2 regions of the Streptomyces sp. NPDC051963 genome follow, and region 2 is predicted to be linked to the other one. Evidence: riboswitches for the same ligand, from Rfam matches in the RefSeq annotation. Region 2 holds a riboswitch; the other holds the start of a gene.
The links. A riboswitch is a leader RNA that binds a small molecule or an ion and turns the genes downstream of it on or off. The one in region 2 is predicted to bind cyclic di-AMP.
Positions count from the first base shown of each region.

Region 1 (4,056 bases), on a different contig from region 2:
CCACCGAGCCGCTCGCCGTCGGCGGGCAGGACATCGCACCCGGCGACCCCGTCCTCGTCGTCCTCGCCGCCGCCGACCGGGACCCGGAGCGGTTCGCCGACCCCGACGTCCTCGACCTCGGCCGCCGCGACAACCAGCACCTCGGATACGGCCACGGCATCCACTACTGCCTCGGCGCCCCGCTCGCCCGTCTGGAGGGCCAGACCGCCCTGGCCACCCTCCTCACCCGCCTCCCGGACCTCCGACTCGCGGTGGATTCCACCGATTTGAGATGGCGCGGCGGACTCATCATGCGCGGACTGCGCACCCTGCCGGTCGAGTTCACGCCATCTGGCCAACACGCCTCACCTGCGCAAAGGTGACACGCCTTCAATTCTGTGATCTTCACGTGATCTACGCGGCATTAACTTGTGACAAGTGATGTGCTGCCTATACGTTCACGGATCAGCGCGACGCTGTGTCTCACCCGCCGCGCCGGTCACTGCTGTCTCGCGAAAGGCCCCCGCATGCTCTCCGGGAACGGTCGTCACCGTCGCCCCCGTCAGGCTCCGGCCCTCCTCGTCGCGGCCGGAGTGACCGGCTCCGCCATCGCCATCCCGCTCCTCGGTGCGAGTGGCGCGAGCGCGGCCGACGGCAGCACCTGGGACAAGGTCGCGGAGTGTGAAAGCGGAGGCGCCTGGAGCGCCAACAACGGCAACGGGTTCTACGGCGGCCTCCAGTTGGCGCAGGAGGACTGGGAGGAGTACGGCGGCCTCGACTACGCCCCGAGCGCCGACCAGGCCAGCCGCTCCCAGCAGATAGCCGTCGCGGAGAAGGTGCTCGCGGACCAGGGCGCCGGCGCGTGGCCCACCTGCGGTCTGCTCTACGGCCTCGGTGAGGACTCCCGTTCGGCGGGTGTCGACACGGGTCTGGCGGGCGAGGCGTCGGCCGACGAGTCCACCTCGTCCGACACTTCCTCCGGCTCCTCGGGCCTGTCCGACTCGCCCGAATCATCCTCGTCGCCCTCAACTTCCGAGTCGTCCCCCTCGGCTTCCCCGTCGCCGTCCTCCCCTTCCTCTCCGTCCTCCTCGGCCGATGGGCCGTCGGGCGACACGGACAACTCCGCCAAGTCCGACACATCCCCCGAATCCGACGCAAGCCCCTCGCAGGAATCCGACAGTCCGTCCACAGGTTCCAGCCAGGAAGACGATTCGGACAAGTCAGGCCAGAACGTCGGCTCTTCGTATCTCGCGGACACCGGCACCGGCAAGCATCGCGGCGACAGCGCGGACGAGGGTGCGGCAGGCGACCGTACCGACTCCTCCGGCCGCCACGCCTCCCGCAGCGACGGCGACGCACGCGCCACCGCGGACGACTCCTACACCGTCCGCACCGGCGACACTCTCTGCGCCATCGCCGACTCCCTTGACGTGAACGGCGGATGGCGTGAGCTCTACGCCGAGAACAAGGGAACCGTCGGCGCCGACCCGAACCTCATCATCCCCGGTCAGACCCTCGAACTCGGTGCCGAAACGGGCGAAAACCAGCGGTAGTTGGGCCCCGCTTCGGGCTGAATGTCCGGTTTGGTGAAAGTGTGGGATGAGTCTCAGAAGCCCTGATCGTCTTTGAAATTCGGCGGATCGCGTGTCTACGGTCATCACCGCTCGCCAACACGAGCCCCGGCTGCCGCAACGCCGAATCCTGCCAGTGGCCGCACGGGAACAGTCGTCGCTTGACAGCGCCGTAGGCAGGAGCGGGGGACCCAAGGTAAGCGCCGTGCCGGTCAGTTGACCGTGTGCGGCTTGGGGTGAAGCCGTGCCCCGTACGGGACGAAAGCCTCGTACGAGACATGGCCGGGCAACTCAACCGGCCCGAACCCGACAGCTCACCTCGCAGGCGTCGGTGAGGGGATCAACCATGCTGTTTTCCGGCAAGGGCAAGCACCGTCGCCCGTCCAAGGCCACTCGCGCCATCGCCATCGCCGGTGTCACCGGCGCCGCTGTCGCCGCCCCGCTGATGGCGGCCGGCAACGCCTCCGCCGCCACCGCCTCCGAGTGGGACACCGTCGCCCAGTGCGAGGCCGGCGGCAACTGGTCCATCAACACCGGCAACGGCTACTACGGCGGCCTTCAGTTCTCCGCCTCCACGTGGGCCGCGTACGGCGGCACTCAGTACGCGGGCTCCGCCGACCAGGCCTCCAAGGCCCAGCAGATCGAGATAGCCGAGAAGGTCCTCGCGGCCCAGGGCAAGGGCGCCTGGCCGAACTGCGGCACCGGCCTGTCGGGCACCGCGTACACCGGCGGCTCCGGCTCCGACAGCGGTTCCAGCAGCTCCAGCAGCTCCAGCTCTTCGAGCGACAGCAGCACCAGCACCCGTTCGACCGAGGAGCAGAGCGCCTCCCGTTCGACCGAGCGCCCCGCCGCCAAGAAGACCGTCACCACGCCGACCGGCGAGAAGGTCAAGAAGGGCGACGGCGAGTACAAGGTCGTCAAGGGCGACACCCTCAGCACGATCGCCGAGGAGCACGACGTCAAGGGTGGCTGGGACAAGCTGTTCCAGCTGAACAAGGACATCGTCAAGGACGCCGACCTCATCTACCCGGGTCAGCAGCTGCACCTGAAGTGATCCGAGGTTCGCAGCAGGAACACGGTTGAACCACAGAGCCCTCATATCCGTGGCTTTCATAGTGGAGGCCTCGTGAGGGTCACCCCCGTCCCCCACGGGCTCCCCGCTCCGGTGCGTCTTCCCCCGTACGCACCGGGGCGGGGCTTTTTTGTGTCGCCTTGCGCGCAACTTTTTGTTCCGTTCAGAAACAATTTACTCTCGGTTCTGTCCAACGGGTGGGTGACCCGGTGGCCGATCGCCCGGAGCCGGTTAGGCTCATCTCGCAGAGCCGCCACGGCGCTGCGCCCGCCGGGCCCGGCCCGGTGTACCCGCGTCACATCCCAAGAAGGAGATGCTCGTGCCGTCCATCGACGTCGTCGTAGCCCGGGAAATCCTCGACTCGCGAGGCAACCCCACCGTCGAGGTCGAGGTCGGCCTCGACGACGGCAGCACGGGTCGTGCCGCCGTTCCGTCCGGTGCGTCCACCGGTGCCTTCGAGGCCATCGAGCTCCGCGACGGCGACCCGAACCGCTACCAGGGCAAGGGTGTGGAGAAGGCCGTCCTCGCGGTCATCGAGCAGATCGGCCCGGAGCTGGTCGGCTACGACGCCACCGAGCAGCGCCTGATCGACCAGGCGATGTTCGACCTGGACGCCACCGACAACAAGGGCTCGCTCGGCGCCAACGCCATCCTCGGCGTCTCCCTCGCCGTCGCCCACGCCGCCTCCGAGGCCAGCGACCTCCCGCTCTTCCGCTACCTGGGCGGCCCGAACGCGCACCTGCTGCCGGTGCCGATGATGAACATCCTGAACGGCGGCTCGCACGCCGACTCCAACGTGGACATCCAGGAGTTCATGATCGCCCCGATCGGCGCGGAGTCCTTCTCCGAGGCGCTGCGCTGGGGCACCGAGGTCTACCACACCCTCAAGAAGGTCCTGAAGAGCAAGGGCCTGGCCACCGGTCTCGGCGACGAGGGCGGCTTCGCCCCGAACCTCGGCTCCAACCGCGAGGCCCTCGACCTCATCCTCGAGGCCATCAAGGAAGCCGGTTACGCCCCCGGCGAGCAGATCGCCCTCGCGCTCGACGTCGCCGCCTCCGAGTTCTACAAGGACGGCAAGTACCTCTTCGAGGGCAAGGAGCGCTCCGCCGCCGAGATGACGGAGTACTACGAGGAGCTCGTCGCGGCCTACCCGCTCGTCTCCGTCGAGGACCCGCTGTTCGAGGACGACTGGGCCGGCTGGAAGGTTCTCACCGACAAGCTCGGCGACAAGGTGCAGATCGTCGGCGACGACCTGTTCGTCACCAACCCGGAGCGCCTGGCCCGCGGCATCGACGACGGCGCCGCCAACGCCCTGCTCGTCAAGGTGAACCAGATCGGCTCGCTCACCGAGACCCTGGACGCCGTCGAGCTGGCCCAGCGCAGCGGCTTCAAGTGCATGATGTCCCACCGCTCCGGCGAGACCGAGGACGTCAC
Region 1 is NZ_JBIUCC010000008.1:543,159-547,214, forward strand. It holds gene ACIHFB_RS33920 (cytochrome P450) at 1-362, shown strand, start outside; gene ACIHFB_RS33925 (transglycosylase family protein) at 507-1,532, shown strand; cyclic di-AMP (ydaO/yuaA leader) riboswitch at 1,709-1,893, shown strand; gene ACIHFB_RS33930 (transglycosylase family protein) at 1,897-2,604, shown strand; gene eno (phosphopyruvate hydratase) at 2,936-4,056, shown strand, end outside.
Region 1: it holds a riboswitch for cyclic di-AMP, as region 2 does, so the genes downstream of both, ACIHFB_RS33930 (transglycosylase family protein) here and ACIHFB_RS36170 (transglycosylase SLT domain-containing protein) in region 2, are expected to answer to the same signal.

Region 2 (4,056 bases):
GATCCGCGCTACGTCGGCGAGGCGTGGCGCGACATGTGGGTCGAGCGCCTGGAGGCCGTCGAACCCTTCATCCACACCTGGCTCGCCCACCAGACCCGGGACCGCTACTGGCGCCGCGGCAGCGTCTGCGAGGACTACGGCGCGATCAAGGCGGCGGTCCTCGCGGTGGGCGGCTGGCACGACCCGTACCGCGACACGGTGCTGCGGCTCGTCGAACACCTTCCCTCCGATCGCGTACGGGGTCTGATCGGGCCCTGGTCGCACCAGTACCCCGACCGCGGCCTGCCACCCGGCCCGGCGATCGGCTTCCTCCAGGAGACGCTGCGCTGGTGGGACCACTGGCTGAAGGGCAAGGGCGAACTCCCCGAGCCCCTGCTGCGCGCCTACGTCACCGACTCCCACCCCCCGGCCACGCTCTACGACACGCTGCCCGGCCGCTGGATCGCGGAGCCCGCCTGGCCCTCTCCCGACGTCACGACAGTGTCGTACGGCTGTCAGGGCGCCCCCGCTCTCGTACGGTCACCGATGCACACCGGGGTCGACGCCGGCCGTTTCTTCCCCTTCGGCAACGATGCCGACCTGCCGCCGGACCAGCGGGAGGAGGACGCGCGGTCGGTGTGCTTCGAGTTCCCGGTGGCCGAGGAGACCTGGGTGCTGGGGCGGCCGCGGGTGACGCTGCGGCTGGCCTCGGACGTCCCGCGCGGCCAGGTGATCGCCCGGGTCTGCGACGTGGCCCCGGACGGCTCGTCGACCCTGGTCACGCGCGGGGTGCTGAACCTGTCGGCGCGGGAGGGGCGCGAGCGGGCCGTGCCGTGGACGCCGGGCGCCACCGAGGAGGTGACCTTCGAGCTGAACGGCATCGGCCACGTCTTCCCGCCCGGCCACCGCATCCGGCTCGCCGTCTCCTCCGCGTACTGGCCGTGGATCTGGCCGCAGCCCGACTCCGCGGCGGGCTTCACCCTCGACCCGGCGGGCAGCTCCCTCGAACTGCCCGTACGCAAGCCGAAAATGGGCGGTAATGTCCGTTTCGAGGAGCCCGAGCAGGCCGAGCCGCTGGGCGTGAACTTCCCCGCGACGCTGGACGAGCCGCGGCCCGAGCGCCTGGTGGTGCGGGACGTCGCCCGGGGCTCGTGGCGCCTGGAGGTCGATCCGCGGTACGGCGGCACGCGCGTGTACCCCGACGGCCTCGAGTTCACCGAGGAAGCGCTGGAGACGTACACGATCGACGAGAGGGACCCGCTCTCGGCCCGCACCCGCTCGGACTGGTCGATCCGGTTGCACCGTCCGGAGCCGGGCTGGGACACCACCGTCCGCACCCGCTCGGAGATCAGCTGCGAGGGGGACGACTTCGTCACCTCCGACGAGGTGATCTGCACGGAGGGCGGTCAGGTCCTCTTTCACCGGACATGGGAGAAGCGCATCCCGCGAACGGCCGGTTAATAAAACCCTCTTGGCCTGATTGCCCGATTTGCCAACCTTGTGCATCGACGTGACTTGACTCACGTCCGCGCCTGCACAGGAGCTCCACAGATATGGCCGGATCCGCCTTCCCTTTGCGGCCAGTTGGGCTTTGTGACCGCAAAGGATCAAGCACCGCATTCCCCTCGGATCAAGGTCAATAGGCACGATGTGTGAATCCGGTACTTGTTCCGGACATGTGCTCTCGCATACGTTCCCGGCCTGTCGGGCGGACGCCTAATCCTGCCGCCGCCCGAACGACCCGTTGACGAACTCACCGCACGGCAGGAGCGGGGGACCCAGGTAAGCCGCCGGACCGGACACCACACCGGACCGGCTTGGGGTCAAGTCGCACCCGTAAGGGCGTGGCCGGGCACCTCCCAGCCCGAACCCGACAGCTCACCTCGCAGGCGCCGGAGAGGAACTTCGCCATGTCTGCAGCCGGAAAGCACCGCCGCACCAGAACCGCCCGCGTCACCCGCGCCATCGCCGTCGCCGGCACCGGCGTCGCCGTGCTCGCGCTGCCGATCGTCGGCGCGACCAGCGCCTCCGCGGCCACCCCGACCGTGACCACAGCCACCTCGCTGGGCTACGCCAACAGCCTCGACGGCTGGATCCAGGCGTCCCTCCAGGTGATGGCGCAGAACGGAATCCCCGGGTCGTACGACGGCATCTACCGCAACATCATGCGGGAGTCCTCGGGCAACCAGTACGCCATCAACAACTGGGACTCCAACGCCGCCGCGGGCACCCCGTCGAAGGGCCTCCTCCAGGTCATCGACCCGACCTTCCAGGCCTACCACGTGGCCGGCACGTCGTTCGACCCGTACGACCCGGTCGCGAACATCACCGCCGCCTGCAACTACGCGTTCCAGCGGTACGGCTCGATCGACAACGTCTTCGGCGCGTACTGAGTCCCGGTACGTTCCGAGTTTTCGGCGCACACCGGGAACTACCCCTTCGGGAAGAGTCGTTCGAGGACGACGGCGATGCCGTCGTCCTCGTTCGACAGGGTGACCTCGTCGGCCACCGCCTTCAGTTCGGGATGGGCATTTGCCATGGCAATGCCGCGAGCCGCCCAGTCGAACATGGGAATGTCGTTGGGCATGTCCCCGAAGGCGATGGTCTGTTGAGGCCCCAGCCCCAGGTGCTCGGCCGCCAGCGCGAGACCGGTCGCCTTGGTCACTCCGCATGGCTGGAGTTCGACGGTCCCGGGCCCCGACATGGTGACCGTCGCGAGGGAACCCACCACCGATCGCGCCGTCGCCGCCAACTCGTCGTCGGACAGCGCGGGATGGCGCAGCAGCACCTTGCTGATGGGCGCGCACCACAGGTCGTCGCGGCGCCCCACGCGTACGGCGGGCAGGGTCGGGTGGGGCATCAGGTACCCCGGCTCGATGAGCGTGAGCCCTTCGACGCCGTCCTGGTCGACGGCGGCGTACACCTGCCCGACCTCCGCCTCGATCTTGCCGAGCGCGGTCTCGGCCAGCTCCCGGTCCAGGGTGACGGACCACAGCAGACGGTCCGCGCCGGCGTCGTACACCTGCGCGCCCTGTCCGCACACCGCGAGCCCCCCGCAGCCGAGGATGTCGAGCAGCGGCCGCACTCTCGGGGCCGGACGCCCCGTCACCACCAAGTGCCGGGCGCCGAACGCCGTCACCTGCGCAAGCGCGGCGAGCGACCGGTCGGAGAGCGTGTCATCGCCCCGGAGCAGCGTGCCGTCCAGGTCAGTGGCGATGAGTGAATATTCGGTGGATGCGGCCATGATCAGAGAATACGGACAGAATCCCTGACCGACTCGACGTGAACCGGACGCCTCCCACGCTCACATGCGCCCCCACCGTCCCGAACACGCCGTGAACCGGGGCTCGTTGAGATCTTGCCGCCGGCCGGCGCATCCACGGCTCCATGACCCCGCTGACCTGCGCCTCCCCCGGCGGGCAACGCACCCGTAACGTGTTCCGCGACCACATGACACAGCAGGCATACGGACCGCACGAGAGAGAGGCAGCACCCATGCCCCCCTTCGATGTCCCCGAGGGCGACCCCTTCGGCCCGCACAACCTTCCGTACGGTGTCTTCTCCCCCGCCGGTACCGACGAACGCAGGGTCGGCGTCCGGCTCGGCGACCACGTCCTCGACGCGGGCGCGGCAGCGCACGCGCTCGGCTCGCCGTACGCCCCCCTGCTCGCCCGGCCGACCCTCGACGCGCTGCTGGCCGCGGGCCGCACCACCTGGTCGGACGTACGGCGCGCCCTCACGGCATGGCTGACGGTCCCCTCCCACCGCGAGACCATCGAGCCGCTGTTCCACCCCCTGTCCTCCGTGACCCTGCACCTGCCCTTCGAGGTCGCGGACTACGTCGACTTCTACGCCTCCGAGAACCACGCCCGGAACGTCGGCCGCATCTTCCGCCCCGACGCCCCCGACTCCCTGACCCCCAACTGGAAGCATCTGCCGATCGGCTACCACGGCCGCTCCGGCACGGTGGTCGTCTCGGGCACGGACGTCGTACGACCGTCCGGCCAGCGCAAGTCCCCGGCCGACCCCGCGCCCGTCTTCGGCCCGTCCGTCCGCCTGGACATCGAGGCGGAGGTC
Region 2 is NZ_JBIUCC010000009.1:378,733-382,788, forward strand. It holds gene ACIHFB_RS36165 (CocE/NonD family hydrolase) at 1-1,440, shown strand, start outside; cyclic di-AMP (ydaO/yuaA leader) riboswitch at 1,724-1,886, shown strand; gene ACIHFB_RS36170 (transglycosylase SLT domain-containing protein) at 1,890-2,372, shown strand; gene ACIHFB_RS36175 (HAD family hydrolase) at 2,411-3,223, opposite strand; gene fahA (fumarylacetoacetase) at 3,475-4,056, shown strand, end outside.